One region of the Bacillus nitratireducens genome, then DNA from elsewhere that is predicted to be linked to it. Evidence: a T-box and tRNA genes for the amino acid it is inferred to sense, from the RefSeq annotation. Region 1 holds a T-box; the other holds one or more tRNA genes.
What was found. The T-box of region 1 lies ahead of alaS (alanine--tRNA ligase). A T-box ahead of a tRNA ligase gene usually reads a tRNA of that ligase, here a tRNA-Ala.
Positions count from the first base shown of each region.

Region 2: it encodes a tRNA-Ala, which carries the amino acid that the T-box ahead of alaS (alanine--tRNA ligase) is inferred to sense. The anticodon was not compared.

Region 1 covers NZ_JAUMJO010000003.1:486,916-498,780, forward strand. Annotated here, with positions in the region: gene recD2 (SF1B family DNA helicase RecD2) at 1-661, shown strand, start outside; gene Q3V31_RS14440 (hypothetical protein) at 789-977, shown strand; gene Q3V31_RS14445 (YrzQ family protein) at 996-1,124, shown strand; gene Q3V31_RS14450 (hypothetical protein) at 1,168-1,380, opposite strand; gene Q3V31_RS14455 (AI-2E family transporter) at 1,557-2,624, shown strand; gene Q3V31_RS14460 (PH domain-containing protein) at 2,667-3,011, opposite strand; T-box leader at 3,248-3,466, shown strand; gene alaS (alanine--tRNA ligase) at 3,507-6,149, shown strand; gene Q3V31_RS14470 (IreB family regulatory phosphoprotein) at 6,228-6,494, shown strand; gene ruvX (Holliday junction resolvase RuvX) at 6,498-6,911, shown strand; gene Q3V31_RS14480 (DUF1292 domain-containing protein) at 6,924-7,202, shown strand; gene mltG (endolytic transglycosylase MltG) at 7,420-8,490, shown strand; gene Q3V31_RS14490 (O-methyltransferase) at 8,706-9,347, shown strand; gene Q3V31_RS14495 (peptidase U32 family protein) at 9,355-10,284, shown strand; gene Q3V31_RS14500 (peptidase U32 family protein) at 10,303-11,583, shown strand; gene udk (uridine kinase) at 11,601-11,865, shown strand, end outside.
Region 2 covers NZ_JAUMJO010000012.1:255-12,119, reverse strand. Annotated here, with positions in the region: gene Q3V31_RS27665 (S9 family peptidase) at 144-2,108, opposite strand; gene glmS (glutamine--fructose-6-phosphate transaminase (isomerizing)) at 2,395-4,197, opposite strand; partial or broken gene Q3V31_RS31045 (hypothetical protein) at 4,210-4,394, opposite strand; gene glmM (phosphoglucosamine mutase) at 4,681-6,027, opposite strand; gene Q3V31_RS27650 (CdaR family protein) at 6,020-7,513, opposite strand; gene cdaA (diadenylate cyclase CdaA) at 7,506-8,327, opposite strand; gene rocF (arginase) at 8,575-9,468, opposite strand; gene Q3V31_RS27635 (glycerate kinase) at 9,737-10,882, opposite strand; tRNA gene Q3V31_RS27630 (tRNA-Ala) at 11,011-11,083, opposite strand; tRNA gene Q3V31_RS27625 (tRNA-Gly) at 11,094-11,165, opposite strand; tRNA gene Q3V31_RS27620 (tRNA-Lys) at 11,171-11,246, opposite strand; tRNA gene Q3V31_RS27615 (tRNA-Gln) at 11,252-11,326, opposite strand; tRNA gene Q3V31_RS27610 (tRNA-Tyr) at 11,392-11,475, opposite strand; tRNA gene Q3V31_RS27605 (tRNA-Val) at 11,492-11,567, opposite strand; tRNA gene Q3V31_RS27600 (tRNA-Glu) at 11,573-11,647, opposite strand; tRNA gene Q3V31_RS27595 (tRNA-Thr) at 11,670-11,742, opposite strand; tRNA gene Q3V31_RS27590 (tRNA-Asn) at 11,747-11,821, opposite strand; rRNA gene rrf (5S ribosomal RNA) at 11,831-11,865, opposite strand, start outside.

The DNA.
Region 1 (11,865 bases):
ATGTGAAAACGCGAAGACGAAAGGGTTTAGCGCAAGAGATGTACAAGTGTTGGCACCTATGTACCGCGGACCAGCAGGTATTAATGTGTTAAATGAAGCTCTTCAAGAAGTGTTTAATCCGAAAAAAGAAAAAAGTAAAGAAATTGCCTACGGTGACGTTGTGTATCGAAGAGGTGATAAAGTACTTCAATTAGTCAATCAGCCGGAAAGCCAAGTATTTAATGGTGATATTGGAGAAATTGTTTCGATTTTTTATGCAAAAGAAAATGTCGAGCAACAAGATATGATTATCGTTTCATTTGATGGGATTGAAGTAACGTATACAAAGCCTGATTTGAACCAAATTACCCATGCATATTGCTGCTCGATTCATAAATCACAAGGTAGTGAATTCCCAATAGTTATTATGCCGATTGTAAAGAGCTACTACCGTATGTTACGTCGTAATTTAATTTACACGGGCATTACAAGGAGTAAGAAATTCCTTATTATTTGCGGGGAGGAAGCAGCTTTCCAGTCTGGTGTAAATCGCCTTGATGATGCAATGCGTCAAACGACTTTAGCTGGTCGATTGCAAGAATCACAAGGAGAAGTACAGATGGTAACAGTTAATGGCGAGGAAATGGACGTGGAAAACATTTCACCGTATGATTTCATGTAACGAGGCGAAATTATATAGTGAAACTTTCAAACGTATAACGTTGAAAGGCTCCAGCAATGTATAAATGAATGCGGTTTGGACATAATGGCGAATAGAATCTGGGAGACTGTAAGGAGATGAAAGCCATATGTTTATTTGTCCAAATTGCAAAGGGAAAGACATCGGAAAAATAGGTGTCAACCAATTTTATTGCTGGAATTGTTATATCGAATTATCGGTTTCAAAGGGGAAAATCCATACACATCAAGTAGAGGAAGATGGTTCATTAAGCTCTCTTGATGATTTATTTGATGAGAATGAAAGAACGATCGGATAACGAAAAGGGGGATTTACTTTGAATATACGCAATTCATTAATCGCATTAGGTGTTGGGGCTGCAGCATATCAATATGCTCGTAAGCAAGATGTATTTTCTAAACGCAATATGAAAAAAGCACGTAAGATGATTAAGTCTTATTTATAATTTTGGTAAAGTGAAAAACTCCCTTCAGGATAAGGGAGTTTTTTTATGCACTTGTATGCAAATATAAAAGTCCGATTTCTGAGAAGAGATAAGATAGACCGTAACATCCAACGCCAAGCATTCCATAATGCCATAATTGCTTCGCCCGTTCTTTTCGCGAGGAACGAATAAAGAAACCTTTCCAAATACCAAACCCAATGCAAATCCATTCAAGAATCATAAAAAGTGCTGATAATATGAGCATAAATAAAACCATAATTAGCCCTCCTGATTATATTTTGACATTTTGTATTTTCAGGGGTGGTTGTCCTTATTATGTTAAATATATGTACGTCTTTAAAAAACAGTATGGTCTGTATAAAAAGATTTTAAAACTTTTGCACATAACCTAACCTATTTATTTTCAAAATAAAGGTGGAGGAGGTTTTTCGTGTGAAGAATCTTAAAATCATTTGGATATATCGTTTAGGATTATTGTTACTCATTTTTCTTTGTTTGCTTGTCTTTTTAAAAATTAAGCCATTGTGGGCACCAATTATTTTTGTATTTAAAGTGGCAATTACACCGTTTCTTATCGCGTGTTTCATTGCATACTTATTGCATCCTTTAATTGAAAAAATCCATAAAGAAGGAATGCCTCGTACACTTGCCATTTTGCTCATTTACGTACTTTTCTTCGGCGGGATTGGCTATGGGATTTATAAAGGAACGCCAATTGTTATTAAGCAGTTGCAAGAGATTAATGAACAATTTCCGCAGTTTACAAAAATGTACGATTCTTGGATGGATGGGGTAACGGAACAAACAGCGAATTTTCCATCATTTATTCATGAAAAGGTGAAACAAATTTTTGGTGGTGTAGAAACGAAGATTCAAGCGCTTTTAAATAAAGTCATGAGCACAGCTCGTGGTGTACTGGATTCGTTACTCATTATTTTCTTAATTCCATTCATTGTATTTTACATATTAAAAGATTACGGTGAGTTTTATCATATCTTTTGGAAATTAGTCCCGAGTAAATGGCGTAGTACGGGTCAAATGCTTGCGAAAGAAATTGATAAATCACTCGGAAGTTATATTCGAGGACAGTTATTTGTTTGCTTAGTATTAGGGGGAGTATCTGTTCTTTCTTTTTGGTTTATCGGTATGAAATATCCGTTATTACTCGGCATTATTATTGGGGTAACGGATATAATCCCGTACTTTGGTCCTATTTTAGGGGCGATTCCCACGTTGATGATTGCGGCAACGGTATCAACGAGTTTACTCATTAAGGCGGGGATTACAATTGCCATTTTGCAATTTTTGGAAAGTAACATTTTATCTCCTTACATCGTTGGTAAGTCGCTTCGTATGCACCCTGTTATTATTATGCTTGCATTACTAGTTGGAGGAGAAGTAGCAGGTATTGTAGGATTGCTAATATCAGTTCCTGTTTTAGCAATCATTCGTACAGTGATTGTTCATGTGAGACCTCTTTGGAAAAGAGAAGATGTTTAAAATGAAGCCCTCTATTTAAAAAATAGAGGGCTAATAATATGATTATTTAAGGAGTTGATCTTGTATTTTTTGAACCAGAGAGCTCATATCAGTTGTTTGAATATGTTTTATTCTTTTCCATTCCGTATCATACATAAATACAATTTGATTGCTGAAAAGCCGCTTTTGCTCTTTTAGATTAGAAATTTTTGCGAAAGAGTACTCTTCAAATATTGGGTTCTTGCTTACATCTGGTCCATAAAAGAAGAGCTTTTTGTTCGTTAAGATTAACAGTCCTGGCCTTGCGACGGAACGATATATAAATATATCTAATGAACATGCCGCATAAAAAAGGATTTTTTCATCAGTTGTTAACATTTCTTTAGCTTGATTCAATAAAGTTGTCATTGTAGTCGCTCCTTTATTGTTGATAATTTAATTATAACAAATGATGTAATATTTAGAAATTTGTATAAAGTATTTTTGTGAGGAGATTCCTATTTAGTAATAAATGCATAATATATTTAAAGGCTGTTAAGAATGAATAGTAGAATAACTATGAATAATGAGCAATTGATATAATATAAATGATTATCTACATTGACAAACTTAAGAGAATTCTATTATATTTAGTCATATAATACATTAAATCAATGACGGAACAAGTACGTTACAGTCCATTTGTAGAGAGAAGCTTCCACTGGCTGAAAGGAGCTTTAAATGAAGGGTAACAGAAAGCTAATCCTGAGAGCAGCTAATCACTGCCGTCTTGCCACGTTACGGCACCATGAGGTGATGAATTGATTGTTATAATAATCAATTCATAATTAGGGTGGTATCGCGAGTTAACTCTCGTCCCTTTTATAGGGGCGGGAGTTTTTTATATTTAAGGAGGAAAATACAATGAAACAACTAACAGGCGCACAAATTCGTCAAATGTTTTTAGACTTTTTCCAAGAAAAAGGACATGCAGTAGAACCTAGTGCATCACTAGTTCCACATGAAGATCCATCTCTTCTATGGATTAACAGTGGTGTAGCAACATTAAAAAAATATTTTGATGGACGCGTAATCCCGCAAAATCCACGTATTACAAATGCTCAAAAATCAATTCGTACAAACGATATTGAAAACGTAGGGAAAACAGCTCGTCACCATACATTCTTTGAAATGTTAGGGAACTTCTCAATCGGTGATTACTTCAAAGAAGAAGCAATTACTTGGGCTTGGGAATTCTTAACGAGCGACAAATGGATTGGATTCGATAAAGAATTACTATCAGTTACAATCCATCCGGAAGATGAAGAAGCATTTACAATTTGGAATGAGAAAATGGGTGTTCCAAAAGAGCGCATCATCCGTTTAGAAGAAAACTTCTGGGATATCGGTGAAGGGCCAAGTGGGCCGAATACAGAGATTTTCTATGATCGTGGTGAAGCTTACGGTAATGACTTTAGTGACCCAGAATTATATCCAGGCGGAGAAAACGAGCGTTACTTAGAAGTATGGAACCTTGTATTCTCTCAATTTAACCATAATCCAGACGGTTCATATACACCGCTTCCTAAGAAGAACATCGATACAGGGATGGGTTTAGAGCGTATGACATCTATCGTTCAAGATGTGCCTACGAACTTTGATACAGATCTATTCATGCCGATGATTGGTGCAACAGAATCAATTTCTGGTGAGAAGTATCGTAATGGTGACTTAGAAAAAGATATGGCATTTAAAGTAATTGCTGACCATATCCGTACAGTAACATTCGCTGTTGGTGATGGAGCACTTCCTTCTAATGAAGGCCGTGGTTATGTATTACGTCGTTTATTACGCCGCGCGGTTCGTTACTCGAAAAAATTAAACATTAACCGTCCATTCATGTTTGAATTAGTACCGGTTGTTGGAGAAGTAATGAAAGACTTCTATCCAGAAGTACTTGAAAAGAAAGATTTCATTGCGAAAGTTGTGAAAAACGAAGAAGAGCGTTTCCATGAAACACTTCATGACGGTGAAGCAATTTTAGCTGAAGTTATCACAAAAGCAAAAGAAGAAAAAACAACTGTTATTTCTGGAGTAGACGCGTTCCGTCTATATGACACATACGGTTTCCCAATTGAATTAACAGAAGAATATGCAGAAGAAGCTGGTATGACAGTTGATCAAGCAGGCTTTGAAAATGAAATGGAAAAACAACGTGAGCGTGCACGTGCTGCTCGTCAAGACGTTGATTCTATGCAAGTTCAAGGCGGTGTACTTGGTGAAGTTAAAGTAGCGAGCGAGTTTGTTGGTTACGGTACAGTTGCAACAGAAAGTAACGTTGTTGCACTTGTGAAAAATGGTGAGTATACAGATAGCTTACAAGCTGGTGAAGAAGGACAGTTAATGCTTGATGTAACGCCATTCTACGCTGAGAGCGGTGGACAAATTGCTGACCGTGGTTATCTTCTTACTGACGGTGTGAAAGTTCTTGTAAAAGACGTACAAAAAGCGCCAAATGGTCAGAACTTACACAAAGTTGTTGTTGAAGAGGGTACATTAACGAAAGATGCGGCTGTAAAAGCTGTTATTGATACGAAGAACCGTAGTAGCGTTGTGAAAAACCATACAGCAACTCATTTACTGCACCAAGCATTAAAAGACGTACTTGGAATGCATGTTAACCAAGCTGGTTCTCTTGTAACTTCTGAACGTTTACGCTTTGACTTCTCTCACTTCGGCCAAGTACAAGCTGACGAATTAGAAAAAATTGAGCGTATCGTAAACGAAAAAATTTGGGAAAGTATTGATGTTGAGATTTCTCAAAAAGCAATTGAAGAAGCGAAAGAAATGGGTGCAATGGCATTATTCGGTGAAAAATACGGAGATGTTGTACGCGTTGTACAAGTTGGCGGTTACAGCTTAGAGCTTTGCGGTGGTTGTCACGTTGATAACACAGCTTCTATCGGTATTTTCAAAATTGTTGCTGAGTCTGGTATCGGTGCAGGAACTCGCCGTATTGAAGCAGTAACAGGTAAGTCTGCATACGAATTAATGAACGATCAAGTAGGTTTATTAAAAGAAGCAGCAGGTAAAATGAAAACAAATCCAAAAGATATTTTAACAAGAGTTGATGGTTTATTTGCTGAAGTAAAACAACTTCAAAAAGAAAACGAATCTCTTGCTGCGAAATTAAGCAATATCGAAGCTGGAAACTTAACTGATTCAGTAATGACAGTTGATGGCGTGAACGTATTAGCGGCAAAAGTAAATGTTGCAGATATGAACAACTTACGTACAATGATGGATGATCTAAAAAATAAATTAGAGTCTGCAGTTGTTGTATTAGCGTCTGTAAGTGATGATAAAGTAAACATTTTAGCTGGCGTAACGAAAGATTTAATTAGCCAAGGTTACCATGCAGGTAAGCTTGTGAAAGAAGTGGCTTCTCGTTGTGGTGGCGGTGGTGGTGGCCGTCCTGATATGGCTCAAGCAGGCGGTAAAAACCCAGCTCAAGTTGAGGAAGCTTTAGCGTTTGTACAAGAGTACGTTAAATCTGTTTCAAAATAAAGAGATAGTAGTGTACAATGGTAGGGAGAGGAGAAGTTCTTCTCCCTATACTTACTACTTACAAGTGAGGTGCTTGAAATGGACGGTTTTGATAAAACAATGAAGTTTAGCATTCAAGATGAAAAACAGAGTGTCCATGTAAATGATGTACTTTTAACTGTGTATGATGCACTTCAAGAAAAAGGCTATAATCCGATTAACCAAATCGTCGGTTATTTATTAAGTGGAGACCCAGCATACATACCTCGCCATAAAGATGCTCGAAGCATCATTCGCAAGCTTGAACGTGATGAGTTAATTGAAGAGCTTGTGAAGTCTTACTTGAAACATCATCGTGAGGAGTAGTTTATGCGGATATTAGGTTTAGATGTAGGTACAAAAACAGTCGGAGTTGCAATGAGCGATGAAATGGGCTGGACAGCACAAGGGCTGGAAACAATTAAGATTAACGAAGAACGAGGTCATTTTGGTTTTGACCGTATTTCTGAGTTAGTAAAACAGTATGGTGTGGACAAAATAGTAGTAGGTTTACCTAAAAATATGAATGGTACAATTGGTCCGCGTGGTGAAGCGTGCCAGCAATTTGCAGAAAACCTACGAGAGCTGTTACAATTAGACGTTGTAATGTGGGACGAGCGTTTGTCGACGATGGCAGCGGAACGTCTGCTCATTTCAGCTGATGTAAGCCGTAAGAAGCGAAAGCAAGTAATCGATAAGATGGCTGCAGTCGTAATCTTACAAGGATTTTTAGATAGTAAATAAGAGGTGACCAAAATGGAAGAAAATCAAATTACAATTGTAGACGAAAAAGGTAACGAACATTTATGTGAGATTGTTTTCACTTTTGATGCTGAAAAGTTTGGCAAAAAATCATACGTAGTCTTCTCTCCAATCGGTGAAGTAGACGAAGATGGAGACCAAATTTATGATGCAATGGCTTATGAGCAAAATGAAGAAGAGGGCGGAACTTTACTTCCAATCGAATCTGAAGAAGAGTGGGAAATGGTACAAGAAATGTTCAACACTCTTGCTGATGAGCAAGAAGCAGAATAATAGTACTGAAAAGATGGACGACATACAGTCCATCTTTTTTTATATGTAAAATGAAAGATTTTTTGTCGAAACTGTGTAAGTCTTTGTAGTATAATGAGACGGATTGTAGAAAAATAAAATATCTATCTAAAAAAGATAAATAAATTTATTGTGTTTTTATATCGTATTGTATAGAAATATGTACATACGGTCTACAATTGAATAAGGAGGAAGAGTTTTGGTAGAGAATCAAGTGAAAAAGAAGCGTAGACGCATTTTTTTATTTTCGATTATTGCATTGCTCTTAGTTTGTGGTTCAGTCTATGCATATATTTCATCGGCATTAGGACCAGTTGATAGCGAGAATAAAAAAGAGATTGAAGTAGAGATCCCAAAAGGATCATCTACAAGTAAAATTGGTGAAATTTTAGAAGAAAAAGGTGCTGTGAAAAACGGTACAGTTTTTAGTTTTTATACAAAGGCTAAATCGAAAAGTTTACAAGCAGGTACATATTTATTAAATCCTTCGATGAATGCTAAAGATGTTATCGAACAAATGTCATCCGGTAACGTGCATCGTCCAGCTCTTTATAAAGTAACGATTAAAGAAGGGGCGCAAGTAACTGAAATTGCAGAAGTGATTGCGGCAGAATTAAAGTGGAATAAAGATGATGTTGTGCGTCAATTAAACGATAAAGCATTTATTCAAAAAATGCAGCAAAAGTATCCGAAGTTATTGACTGATAAAATTTTTGATAGCAATATTAAATATCCATTAGAAGGCTATCTATATCCAGCGACGTATTCTTTCTATAAAAAAGATACAACGTTAGAAGAAATCGTAATTCCAATGCTTGAGAAAACGAATGCAATTATTGTTCAAAACGAGGCAAAAATGAAAGCGAAAAACTGGGATGTTCATCAGCTTTTAACATTGTCTTCACTTATTGAAGAAGAGGCAACGGGCTTTACAGATCGTCAAAAGATCTCTAGTGTTTTCTATAATCGTTTAGCAAAAGGTATGCCACTTCAAACAGATCCGACAGTGTTATACGCGCTTGGAAAGCATAAACAACGCGTATTATATGAGGATTTAAAAGTAAACTCACCGTACAATACGTATGTTGTGAAAGGATTGCCAGTTGGGCCGATTGCAAACTCAGGGAAACATTCAGTGGAAGCGGCGTTAGAGCCTGCGCAAACAGAGTATTATTATTTCTTAGCTGCACCAAGTGGTGAAGTGTATTATGCGAAAACATTAGAAGAACATAATGCATTAAAGCAAAAATATATTACGAAAAAACAGTGAAACGGGGAGGGATAGCGAAAAAGGTCGCACATCCCTCTTTTTTGTGGTAAAATATATCGGGTTAAAAACTGGCAGAAGAATCGTTTTTAATATCAAAACGGGACGTACAAGCTAAGGGTGAAGCTGGCTTGTATTTTTATTGCATTCTATGTGTGAAAAGACAAAGATTGACGCGTCATAGAGGCACTTCTCCATGTAAATAAGGAGGACCAATTATGGAGGATGCAGTTAACGAGTACCTATTATCATTTATTGATCCAAAAGATAAATTAATTCTTGAAATGGAAGAGTATGCAACAGAAAACCATGTGCCGATTATGGATCGACTTGGAATGGAATTTATGCTGCAATTTTTACGTTTAATTGGGCCGAAAAGCATTTTAGAACTTGGAACAGCAATCGGTTATTCTAGTATTCGTATGATGGAAGCTATTCCAAATTCACGTATTGTGACAGTAGAGCGCAATCGTGAACGATATGAAAAGGCACTTGAATATATAGAACGTTCTCCAGTAACAGATCGCATTTCTGTTATTTACGGTGATGCTTTAGAAACAGGCGAACAAGTGAAAGAACATGGAACATTTGATATTATTTTTATTGATGCAGCGAAAGGGCAATATCGTCGCTTTTTTGACTTATATGAACCGTTATTAAATCCTGGTGGCGTAATTATTTCAGATAATGTTATGTATCATGGTCTTGTAACGACAAAAGAGAAAATTGAAAATAGACGTACACGTGGTTTGATTCGTCGTATTAAGACGTACAATGAATGGCTTATGAACCATGAAGGATATGATACAACGATTTTCCCGATTGGTGATGGAGTGGCTGTAAGTAAAAAGAAAGGGTGACAAAGGTATGAAGAAACCTGAATTGTTAATAACGCCTAGAGCAGTGGCGGATATCGAACCTCTTGCAAAAGCAGGAGCAGATGCAGTAATGATCGGTGAACAAAAGTTTGGTTTACGTTTAGCAGGGGAATTTTCACGTGAAGATGTAAAACAAGCTGTTAAAATTGCACATGAAAATGGTGTGAAAGCATACGTTGCAATGAATGCGATGTTCCACAATGATAAAGTAGAAGAATTAACAGACTACGTTGCATTTTTAAATGAGATAAATGTAGATGCGATTGTTTTCGGAGATCCAGCGGTATTAATGGCTGTTCGTGAAGTTGCACCAAACATGAAGTTGCACTGGAATACAGAAACGACAGCAACAAACTGGTTTACTTGTAACTATTGGGGGCAAAGAGGGGCGAAACGAGCTGTATTAGCTCGTGAACTTAGCTTAGATGAAATTGTTGAATTAAAAGAAAATGCGGAAGTGGAACTTGAAGTGCAAATTCACGGTATGACTTGCATGTTCCAATCAAAGCGTTCATTAGTAGGAAACTACTTTGAGTATCAAGGTCGTAATCTCGACATTGAAAAGAAAAAGTATGAAGAGAATATGTTCTTGTACGATCCAGAGCGTAATAATAAATATCCAATTTATGAAGATGAAAATGGTACTCACATTATGAGTCCGAACGATATTTGTTTCATTGATGAGTTAGAGGAACTAATCGACGCTGAAGTGGATAGCTTAAAAATTGATGGTGTCCTAAAAAGTTCTGAATACATTATTGAGGTAACAAAGAAATATCGTAAAGCAATTGATTTATGTGTAGAAGATCGTGATGCGTATTATGACGTGAAAGACGATTTATATAAAGAGATAGAAGAAATGCAACCAGTAAATCGTCCATTAGATACAGGATTCTTCTTTAAAGAGACGGTTTACTAAACGAGGAGGGTGTAGGAAATGACTGTACAAGAAATTTCACGAGTGATCGATGGCAAACGCGTTATTGTGAAGAAACCTGAACTGTTAATCCCTGCGGGTAACTTAGAAAAATTAAAAGTAGCTATCCATTATGGGGCAGATGCTGTATATTTAGGTGGACAAGAATTTGGTCTTCGTTCGAATGCAGGTAACTTTACGCTGGAAGACATGGCAGAAGGCGTTGAATTTGCAAAGAAATATGGAGCGAAAATATATGTAACAACAAATATTTTTGCACATAATGAAAATATGGACGGGCTAGAGGAATATTTAAAAGGGATTGAAAAAGCTGGCGTAACGGGAATTATCGTTGCTGATCCGCTTATTATTGAGACATGTAAACGTGTAGCACCTTCTGTTGAGGTGCATTTAAGTACACAACAATCGCTATCCAACTGGAAAGCAGCACAGTATTGGAAAGAAGAAGGTTTACATCGTCTTGTATTAGCTCGTGAAGCAAGCTATGAAGAGATGAAAGAAATTAAGGACAAAGTGGATATTGAAATTGAAGCATTCGTCCATGGTGCAATGTGTATCGCATATTCAGGAAGATGTACATTAAGTAACCATATGACAGCGCGTGACTCTAACCGTGGTGGTTGTTGTCAATCTTGTCGCTGGGACTATGATTTAGTTCAAACGGTATCACAACATAAAGATGCAAAAGAGCTTCCTTTATTCCAAGAAGAAGATGCTCACTTTGCGATGAGTCCAAAAGATTTAAATTTAATTTTATCAATTCCGAAAATGATTGAAATTGGAATTGATAGCTTAAAAGTTGAAGGACGTATGAAATCTATCCATTACGTAGCGACTGTGGCAACTGTATATCGTAAAGTAATTGATGCGTATTGTGCGGATCCGGATAACTTTGAGTTTAAACAAGAGTGGTTAGATGAGCTTGATAAATGTGCAAATCGTGACACAGCTCCTGCATTCTTTGAAGGGGTTCCAGGACATCAAGAGCAAATGTTTGGAAATCATAGTAAGAAAACAACGTATGATTTTGCTGGTTTAGTGTTAGATTATAATGAAGAAACGGGCATCGTAACGCTTGAGCAACGTAATCACTTCAAACCAGGACATGAAGTGGAGTTCTTTGGACCAGAAATAGAAAACTTTACGCAGACGGTGGAGAAAATTTGGGATGAGGATGGAAACGAATTAGATGCAGCGAGACATCCGTTGCAAATCGTGAAATTCAAAGTGGATCAACCAGTGTATGTGAATAATATGATGCGCAAAAACATACTTCAATAAGAAAGAGTGGTAGTCGAATGGGGACGAATAAGCCTGTTGTAATTGGAATCGCTGGTGGTTCAGGATCAGGAAAAACAAGTGTAACGAAAGCGATTTTTGACCATTTTAAAGGTCATTCCATTTTAATCTTGGAGCAAGATTATTATTACAAAGATCAAAGCCATTTACCAATGGAAGAGCGTTTAAAAACAAATTATGATCATCCGCTTGCGTTTGATAATGATCTGTTAATTGAACATTTGCAGCAGTTGCTTGCATATGAGCAAATTGATAAGCCTGTAT
Region 2 (11,865 bases), on a different contig from region 1:
TACATTCAGGCTCTTTTCTTATTTACACCAAAATATTTCACAGTTTGCCTTATCCGAAATGTTAAACTCAATCATATATAACCGGATAAATGTGTACGACTTTATTTCAAGCATCTAAAAAGCTTAAAGACTAAAACAAGCCATTATAAAACCCTAAAATCTTTCATACTTTCCCCAAGAATATAGTGTGAAAACCACATCAGATTCTGTTTCATAATAGCTACATTCATTCCCGGCTGATCAGGACTATATGCCATTCCTTTAAATATAATTAATTCTGTATCAACTTCCATATCCCTTAACCCTTCATATAGCTCATATGCATTGGAAGTTGGAATCCTTGCATCCTTTTCGCCATGTTGGATTAAAGTGGGCGTACAGGCTGATTTAATATATGTCATTGGTGATGTTTTCGTATATATATCTGGATCATTCCATGGAGTATTTCCTAAATGCATTCTAATAAAGTAAGGGATATCTGTATTTACATAATGGGTACTCCAGTTAGTAATTCCGCCCCCAACTGAAATAGCTTTAAATCTACTACTAAATGTAGAACAGAAAGCTGATATATATCCTCCGTTGCTCCATCCCATAACCCCTACTCTATTTTTATCTGCAATCCCTTTTTCAACTAGTTTATCCACTCCAGATATAACATCCTCGTAGTCAGCAATCCCCTGTTTTCTATAGTTTGCTTTTAAGAATTCATTACCATAACCAGAACTTCCCCTGTAGTTTGGTTCTAAAACGATAAAGCCTTTTTCGATAAACTGCTCAATAGGATATTTTTCATTAAAACAATCTGAAAATATTGGGAAGGATGCCCAAGCCGGACCACCATGGATTACTACTAATAAGGGATATTTTTCATTTGTGTCAAACTCTACTGGAGTCGATAAAACACCCTCTATTTCAAGACCATCACTACTTTTCCATGAGATTATTTCCCTATTACTTTTAAGCTTTCCTTCAAAAAAGCTATTTTCATTCGTTATTTTTTTATCGTCTAAATAGATTTCAAAGGTTTCATTTGTAATAGCCTTATTATAGGATATATGATTTCCATCCCTTGTTATAGAAGCATCCATTATAAAGCCATCTACTTTGTCACTTAACATTTCCACAGTCCCATCTTCACATAGCAACCCAATGAGATAATTAGTTTTATCCTGCCATCTAATTAAAATCCCCTTATCTGTCCACTGTAATGGCATAACCGTACTATCAAAGTTTGTTAGAGGCTGAATTACCTCTCCAGTATTCATATCATATATCTCTAATATACTTTCTTGTATATGGTTTCTATAGTACTCCTTCTCCCTTATGCTTGCTGAGTAACATATTTTGCTGCCCTCAGGAGAAAAGCAAACGCTCCCGCCCAACAACTTATCTACATTCATCTTTTGTAGTTCCTCAGCTTCAACATCTAATATGTATAGATCACCATTCATATAATCGTTTAGGCTTGGTGTAGCTATAAATACAACCTTTGTCCCATCATTTGAAATATCAAAGTTATGTATATAAAAATCCTTACCCTCCGTTAATTGATAAAGACCGCTAACCTTCCGTTCCTGTTTATCATTTTGTTTCACTTTTTCTATTTCAATGTAGTATAAACAATTATTCCGATGTTCCTTACCTACATGATGGAAATCTCCATATCGTTCCTTACGTTTCTGTATTTCCTCACATTCTTTTGACTGTGCAACATAATAAAAACCTTTACCCATGGGATCCCATTTAAATGTACTAATCCCTTCTTCCTCACCAGTCATTTGAACCTCACTACAACCGTCTATTGACTTAACAAAGATCTGATTTGTATTAGCTCCGTCACCGCCTAGGCTAAGGTATGCAATAGTCTTAGAATCTGGAGACCATAATGGATGTGTACTATCTATATCCCCATCTGTTAGTGGGTAACTCTGCCCTTTATCTTTCTCATATATCCATACATGATTTCTATACGTATTGTCTTCCCAGTTAGCTGACTTTTTTACAAATGCTACGTTTTTTCCATCATCACTTACGTTTGCACTTGATAAGGACGGTAATGAAATAATCTCTTCTATACTTAAATATGTTTTTGCTTTCACTTTCATATAATAAGCCCCCTTGTAATGTCCATGAATCTATCGTCTCTTTTTGTCGTAATAAAGAAAATTGTTCACGGATACTTAAAATAGTAACGGAAAATTCAGATAAATAAAAGTAGTTCCGTTCTAAAGCCGATAAAGTAAACCTTTTATTAGTAGAGTGCTATCCACTTAGCAATTTTAGATGTTCTTTTTCGACACAAAAATATCCCTTTAGATTACATATCTAAAGGGATACAAATTCGTAAATTTATTTCAAATCCACAACTATATTTATTAACCTACCAATCTCCTACTCAACAGTAACAGACTTAGCTAAGTTACGTGGCTTATCAACGTCACACTCGCGGTGAAGTGCTGCGTAGTATGAGATAAGTTGGAATGGAATAACTGCTACTAGCGGTGCTAGTGCTTCGTGTACAGCTGGTAATACGAAGCTGTCACCTTCCATTTCTAAGCCTTTCATTGAGATGATACATGGGTTAGCTCCGCGTGCTACTACTTCTTTCACGTTACCACGAATTCCAAGGTTTACGTGCTCTTGTGTAGCAAGTGCGATAACTGGTGTACCGTTTTCGATTAAGGCGATTGTACCGTGTTTTAATTCTCCTCCAGCAAATCCTTCTGCTTGGATGTAAGAGATTTCTTTTAGTTTTAACGCACCTTCTAAACCTACGAAGAAGTCTACGCTACGTCCGATGAAGAAGCAGTTACGCGTTGTTGCTAAAAATTGTTTTGCTAATGCGTCCATTTCTTCTTTTTGATCACAAAGTACTACCATTGCATTTGCTACAAGTCCTAATTCGTGTGTTAAATCGAAATCAAGAACCTCACCTTTTGCTTTTGCAATGTCAGCCGCTAAGATTGAAAGTACTGCAAGCTGTGCTGTGTATGCTTTCGTCGATGCAACTGCGATTTCCGGTCCCGCATATAACGGAAGTGTATAATCAGCTTCACGAGAAAGCGTAGAACCAGGTACGTTTGTAATTGTTAATGCTTTATGACCCATTTCATTTGTTTGCACAAGTACTGCACGGCTATCAGCTGTTTCACCACTTTGTGAAATGTAAATGAAGAATGGTCTTTCTGTTAATAATGGCATGTTGTAAGAGAATTCACTTGCTACATGTACTTCAACTGGTACTTTCGCAAATTTCTCAATGAATTGCTTTCCAACAAGACCTGCATGATAACTTGTTCCACATGCAATGATGTAAATGCGATCGCTATCTAAAATTGCGTTACGGATATCTTGATCTAATTCAATTTCGCCATTTTCATCTTGGTACTTTTGAATAATATTACGGATTACAAGTGGTTGCTCGTCGATTTCTTTTAGCATGAAATGAGGATACGTTCCCTTTTCAATATCACTTGCGTCTAATTCCGCTGTAAACGGTGCACGTTCAATCGTTTCACCTTGTAAGTTTTTAATTGTAATACTTTCTTTCGTTACGATTACCATTTCTTTATCCATTAACTCGATAAATTGATCTGTAACTTGTAACATCGCCATAGCGTCGCTTGCAATAACGTTAAAGTTATCACCAGCACCTACTAATAGCGGGCTTTTGTTTTTAGCAACATAAATCATGTTTGGATTTTCAGCATCAAGTAATCCGATTGCATAAGAGCCATGTAAAAGAGATAGCGTATTACGGAACGCTTCTTCTACACTTAGTCCTGTGCTCACTTGTTGTTCCATAAGCTGTACGATAACTTCTGTATCTGTCTCACTTACGAACGTTACATCTTGTAAATATTCCTTTTTCACTAACTCATAGTTTTCAATTACACCATTATGAACTAGTGTAAAGCGTTTTGATGTACTTTGATGCGGATGCGCGTTTACTTTGCTTGGAACACCGTGTGTAGCCCAGCGTGTGTGACCGATTCCCACGCTTGCTGCTACATTCTCTTCTACGACTTCGCGAAGTTTTGCAATACGGCCTTTTTCTTTGTATACAATAACACCGTTCTCTGCTTGTACTGCAATACCTGCTGAATCATATCCGCGATATTCTAGCTTTTCTAAACCTTTTAATAAAATTTCCTTTGCATCTTGCTCTCCAATAAATCCTACGATTCCACACATGTTTAGTCGCCGTTACAAATGCTTACACTGCTTTGCGAACATGTAACGACATAGTCCGATACCATTTATTTATATTAAAAAAACGGATTACATATTGCTAGCCCTGTAAGCTTGTAACGGCTTTCACCTTCCTCTCGATTGGGTTAAAGTCCGTATATACTTATACAGCTAGTATTCATCCGTTCCTTTTCTCTCATCACACTTTCACCTTTGTCCACTAAGTCACCTTAATGTTTTAAGTAAAAGATTGCGGTTGTGATGAACAACCGGGAGTCATCCGCCGAAATCTCGATAAACTCCACCTCGTCAACTACACTACTTGTAGTTCTGGCGCTTTTATAATTTACAATATTTCCTTTGAGAAAAAGAACAAGACAATCTTATAACAAACAATATAAATCGTCAATGAAATTTTTTTCATTGTCTATAAAACATATGAAAAAGGAGCACTTCTTGTGCTCCTTTTAAAACAAATTTGGTAAATTATTCAGCTCCAACTTCCGCTTTCACAACTTCTACAATACGATGTACATACCCATCACAAATTTCTTGTGTCGGTGCTTCTGCCATTACACGAATAAGTGGTTCTGTTCCAGATGGACGAACAAGAATACGACCGTCTCCGTTCATTTCTTCCTCTACAACACGAATAATTTCTTTAATTTTCTCATTTTCTAATGCTAGTTTTTTATCTGTTACACGAACGTTTACTAGTAATTGTGGGAATTTTGTCATCTCGCCTGCAAGCTCAGATAATGGCTTTTTCGTCATTTTCATGATGTTTACAAGTTGAAGTGCACTTAACATTCCATCACCAGTTGTAATGTAATCAAGTAAGATAATGTGACCTGATTGTTCTCCGCCCAGGTTATATCCACCGCGTTTCATTTCTTCCATTACGTAGCGGTCACCAACTGCTGTTTTATCACTTGTAATATTGTTTGCTTCAAGTGCTTTGTAGAATCCTAAGTTACTCATAACTGTTGAAACAACTGTATTATGTTTCAATTGACCAGTTTCTTTCATATACTTCGCACAAATAAACATAATTTGATCGCCATCAACGATGTTTCCTTTTTCGTCTACTGCGATTAAACGGTCGCCATCACCATCAAAAGCAAGTCCGATATCAGCACCTTTTTCTTTTACTAATTCAGCTAAGACTTCTGGATGTGTAGATCCTACGCCTTCGTTAATATTCATACCGTTTGGAGAAGTCCCCATCGTTGAAATATCAGCTTCTAAGTCTGCAAATAAGTATGGAGCTAAAGAAGAAGTCGCACCGTGTGCGCAATCTAAAGCAATATGTAAACCAGAGAAATCTTCCTCTACAGTTTGTTTAATGTATTGTAAATACTTTTGTCCACCTTCAAAGTAATCACTCACTTGGCCAAGGTTAGTACCTGTTGGACGTGGTAACTCGTCAACTTCTTTGTCTAATAATGCTTCAATTTCAGCTTCTTGCTCATCTGTTAATTTGAAACCATCTGAACCAAAGAACTTAATACCATTATCTTGTACTGGATTATGAGATGCAGAAATCATAACACCCGCTTGTGCATCTAAAGCTTTTGTTAAATACGCCACACCTGGTGTAGAAATAACACCAAGACGCATTACTTCTGCTCCAGTTGATAATAGACCTGCTACTAAAGCTCCTTCTAACATATGTCCAGATACACGTGTATCACGGCCAATAATTACTTTTGGACGATCTGTATCTTTTGTTAATACATAGCCGCCAAAACGTCCAATTTTGAATGCTAATTCAGGTGTTAATTCCTTATTTGCAACCCCGCGTACTCCGTCTGTACCAAAATATTTACCCATTATTATTCGCTCCTTTTTCGTGCTCTTTTTGATTATCTACTGTTGGTTCTTGGCTCGTTTCTTGGCCATTTTCTTTTTCTTTGTCTTTGTCTTTTTCTTTGTCTTTATCTTTTTCCTGATCCTTTTCTGGATCCGGTTCAGGATTTTTTGGTTTTTCAGTTTGATTTTCTTTATCGTTTGCTGGATCTGGTTGTTCAATATTACCCTGTACTTCTTTATCTGGCTTTTCTTTCTTCACAATTGTGACTTTAGCACTTTTTTGTTTTGGTTCTATCGAAATATTACCAGGACCACTCACTTGAATAGAAACATCCTTCGTCCCCGGAGATACATTTTGCAGATTAATCGCAGCTGTTATTTGAGCAGCTGTTATTTTATCTACTATACTTGCTTCTCCTGAAATATCAACGCTTATCTTTCCATCTTGTGGCGAAAGTAGCTGAGCAGTAACATCATTCGGAATTCCATTTTTTTGAATCGGGATACCATCTATAGTTTTACTTTTCGTTTGTTTTACCTTTTGTACCCCTACAGAAACCTTCACTTGATTTGGTTTTGCACTTGTCACACCTTTTGGCAATAAAACAGAGGCATCGAATGTTGTAGAATCCGTCAATTGACTAAGATCTACCTCGACCCCCTCTATAGATTGTATATTATCCAAAATGTCTTTTGGACCTGCTATCGTTACTTCTTTTGGTTCAACACTAATATTTGTAACAGCTAAACCTTCTGGTAAATTACCTTTTTTCGAATATGTTAAAGGAACTGTTTTTTCGACGTTATTTGCTGTAGCTTGCGTCGCCACATTCAACGTTACACTAATTTTAGATGGACTTGTTCTTACATTTAAACGTTTTCCTTCTTTATTGTATAATGTAACTTCGGGTGTTTTTGTAACAGTTTTATTAACACCTTTCAAATCAATATACGCCTTAGCAGATGAAATACTTTCGATTTCTTCTTTCGTCCCAACTACCTCAACAGTATCAGGTTTAATGTTTGATTTTTCGAGAGTAGAACCCGCTGGCATTTGATCCTCATTTGATAATTTTAAGTCTACATGAACGTATTTTCTCGCTTTTTCATGTAGAGTAATTTTAATTGTTGATGGCTGAACTGTTCCTTTCACATCATCTGGAAGCCCGTTCGTTTTCAAAGAAACTTCATAAGTTCCTTTTTCGCTATCTCTCAAATCAACTGGTATATCAAATTGTTTTTTTGCTTTTGCTGTAGCAACTGCTGATTTTGGACCTTCCAACTTCACCTTGACTCCACCTGATGGAATACCACTTACAATATATTTCTCTTCATCATACTTAAGGGTAATAGGATAATCAGTTAATGTTTCTTTCGTTTCATTTACGAAAGGTAATATACTCGATGTCGTATTTTTTTCAGTTAAAGTTGCTGACATGAAAAGCATACACGCCAATAGTAATGAGATTCCTTTTAAAAACCAATGATTCTCCATTAACTTATCCATGACGCTTTCTCCTCCAATTCCATAAAGACGAAGAAGTCGTTTTTTCGTTCCTACTAAATTCTGCTAACAACATATCCTTCAGCTGCTCTGTCTTCAAATCACGATGTAACTCACCGTTTTTCGTTAAAGAAATTTGACCCGTTTCTTCCGACACAACTACTGTAATACTATCAGTAACTTCACTAACTCCCATTGCAGCGCGATGCCTTGTTCCTAACTCCTTAGAAATAAACGGACTTTCTGATAGCGGAAGATAACATGCTGCTGCTTTAATTGTACTTCCCTGCATAATTACTGCTCCATCATGAAGAGGCGTATTAGGGATAAAAATATTAATGAGTAATTCTGATGACACATTTGCGTTCAGCGGAATACCCGTTTCCACATAGTCACCCATCCCAGTCTCTTTTGACAACGTGATTAATGCACCTATTCTACGTTTTCCCATATATTCCGTAGCTTTCGCTATCGCTGTTGCAACAATTTCAGGTTCATCTTCCTCGTGAGTTCCCACACGCGAAAACAGGCTACCTCGTCCTAGCTGCTCAAGTGCTCTTCGCAATTCTGGCTGGAAGATAATAATAACAGCTAAGAATCCCCACGTTAATACTTGTTCCGTTAGCCAATATAGCGTATGCAATTCAAGTAAAATACTAATCATCCGGACGACAATAATAACTGTAATACCTTTTAAAAGTTGAACAGCCTTCGTGCCCCGGATTATAAGAATTAGCTTATATATAATAAACCATACAACAGCAATATCTAATGCCGTACTAAGATATTTCAAAATGGTCGTATCTTCAAAAGGCATGCTAACCCTTCCTCCTACTTACGAGCAATTCTATCCATATATTGAAATATTGTTTTATGCTCTATCTGTATGTATTTCCAACAACTAGTTAATTATACCATACATGAAACAAACGACAATTACAAACGCCCCCTTTAGCTTAAATTGGTAAGATGTCAAACTTTCTTACCCTACAGTATAATATAAGTCATTATTATACGCCTATTTTCCAATAAAAAAAGCAACTTCACAGTTGCTTTTCTTACATTTATTTCAGTTTTTCACCGAATAAAGAACCCATTAAAGCAACCGCTGTTGTTGCTGTTCTGTTTCTCTCATCTAAAATTGTATTTACTTCAACAAACTCAGCAGATGTAACAATATCAGCTTCTGCTAACATCTCCATCGCTAAGTGGCTTTCACGATAAGATAGACCACCAATTACAGGTGTTCCAACTCCTGGTGCGTCATGAGGATCAAGCCCATCTAGATCTAATGATAAATGAACGCCATCCGTATGAGATAAATACGCAATTGTTTCTTCCATAACAGCCGTCATGCCCATACGATCGATTTCATGCATTGAGAATACTTTAATGCCTTCATCGCGAATAAAGTATTTTTCTCCTTCATCCAATGCACGTGCACCGATAATTACAACGTTCTCTTTCTTCACCTTTGGATATGCTTCATATAAGTCTACAAGCGTCGGATGTCCATAGCCTAAACTTGCAGCAAGTGACATACCGTGAATATTCCCAGATGGTGAAGTCTCTTCTGTATTTAAATCACCATGTGCATCATACCAAATAACACCTAAATTTTTATAATGTTTCGCTACACCAGCTAGCGTACCGATAGCAATACTATGGTCACCGCCTAATACAAGCGGAAAACGACCTTCTTCTATAATATGATCAACCTTACTTGCTAATTCATTACATACAGTTGCAACTTGTGTAAGGTTTCTTAATTTTGTATTTTCATCTACTTCTTTTTCTCTCTCAATACATATATCTCCCAAATCTTTAACGTCATATCCAATTTGTTCAATTCTTTCAATTACCCCTGCATAACGGATCGCGCTTGGTCCCATATCGACCCCGCGACGCATCTGTCCTAAATCCATTGGAACTCCAATAACTGAGATTTCTTTTTTCATAGATAGTATCCCCCTTTTATGCCTTCCTAAATATTTTAAATCTTTTATATAGTCTGACTCAACTCGACATTTTTCTGCATGGATATACAATATATTCACTTATACTCTCATTGAAACCTAAATTTTAAGACTATTCTATGTATAAAGTTAACTTAATGAAACAACTGACCTTTCTATCAGCCAATATTTTTATCCGCACTTTTCTCCATCATCACTCAGGATTATGCAAAATATCATCAAATAAATGAATTAAAAAACACTTCTACATTTAGAAGCGTTTTTCTGATGCTAGTTTCCACACTGCTGCAATATTTCTTGCTGTCATTTCGATATTCTCTTCTGCCCTTTTATATGCTTCTTCTAATGTCATTGGACTCGCTGTAATACTAAACACTGCATCAATTCCCTTTTCGTAAACAGTCGTATAATTCGAGGATACAGATCCACCAATAGCAATTACAGGAATATGACGACATTTCGCCCGCTTCGCGACACCAACAGGAGCTTTTCCATACGCTGTTTGTTCATCTATTCTTCCTTCACCAGTTACAACCAGATCGGCGCCCTCTATACACTTGTCAAAATTTGTATAATCTAATACAATTTCAATTCCTTTTCTTAACTGCCCCTTGAGCACCGCAACGACAGCTGCTCCCATTCCTCCAGCTGCCCCCGCCCCTGGTATTTCAGATGCATCTAAAGACACATGTTGTTTAAGTATATTAGCATAATGTTTTAAATTCTCATCTAGCTCTTTCATCATCTCTACATTTGCACCCTTTTGTCTCGCAAACACAAAAGATGCCCCGCTAGCTCCAACTAAAGGGTTATCTACATCACACGCCGCTTCTAACTTTAGATCCTTTAGGCGTGAATCAACCCTAGAAAGTTCAACAGTAGTAATCAAATGTAATGTCCCTCCAGAGGGTTCTATTACTTCACCTTTCCTGTTTATAAACCTTGCACCTAAAGCAGATAGCATACCAGCCCCACCATCATTTGTAGCACTTCCTCCAAGTCCTAAAATAATGTGTTTCGCTCCTTGATCTAATGCATGTAATATAAGTTCACCTGTCCCTTTTGTCGTTGTAATAAGTGGGTTTCTCTTTTCAATTGGAACGTGTTGTAATCCTGACGCTGCTGCCATTTCAATAAATGCTGTCTTCTTATCCTTAGACATACCATAAAAGGCTTGCACGCTCTCTCCAAGCGGCCCTGTCACATTAAGTGATATAATTTCCCCCATTGTAGCACCAACAAGAGATTCGACCGTTCCTTCACCTCCATCTCCAATTGGTACTTTAACGTACTCTGCTTCAGGAAAAACTGCTGCAAAACCTCTTTCAATAGCTTCACATACCTCCATAGCTTTCAAACTTTCTTTATATGAATCAGATGCAATGACAACTTTCATAATTATCCCCCGTTCCTTATTTACACCTTTTCTTCATTTTAAACGACAAATATGAAAGTTGCCTTTCCTAATAAAATTTAAACACAAAAAAAGCTTACATCATTTGATGTAAGCTTTCCCTATTTATATGGAGCCTAGCGGGATCGAACCGCTGACCTCCTGCGTGCAAGGCAGGCGCTCTCCCAGCTGAGCTAAGGCCCCGTAGTAATAAAGCGGAAGACGGGATTCGAACCCGCGACCCCAACCTTGGCAAGGTTGTATTCTACCACTGAACTACTTCCGCGAAAATGGTGAGCCATGAAGGATTCGAACCTTCGACCCTCTGATTAAAAGTCAGATGCTCTACCAACTGAGCTAATGGCTCGTAAATGGCTGGGCTAGCTGGATTCGAACCAGCGCATGACGGAGTCAAAGTCCGTTGCCTTACCGCTTGGCTATAGCCCATTAATATTTACTAGTATGGTTATTTTCTCAAAAAAATAAACCTTTTCAGGTTGTTTTAAAGAAAATGGTGGAGGGGGGCAGATTCGAACTGCCGAACCCGAAGGAGCGGATTTACAGTCCGCCGCGTTTAGCCACTTCGCTACCCCTCCGACATTTAAATATATATGGTGGAGGATGACGGGATCGAACCGCCGACCCCCTGCTTGTAAGGCAGGTGCTCTCCCAGCTGAGCTAATCCTCCAAAAGTGGTGACCCGTACGGGATTCGAACCCGTGTTACCGCCGTGAAAGGGCGGTGTCTTAACCACTTGACCAACGGGCCAAAAATTTAAAAACTTTTTCCAAGCTTCCAACCGGGCTTGAACCGGTGACCTCTTCCTTACCATGGAAGTACTCTACCAGCTGAGCTATGGAAGCATAATGGCTCCGCAGGTAGGAATCGAACCTACGACCGATCGGTTAACAGCCGATAGCTCTACCGCTGAGCTACTGCGGAATAATACAAGCCTGGCAACGTCCTACTCTCACAGGGACAAGGTC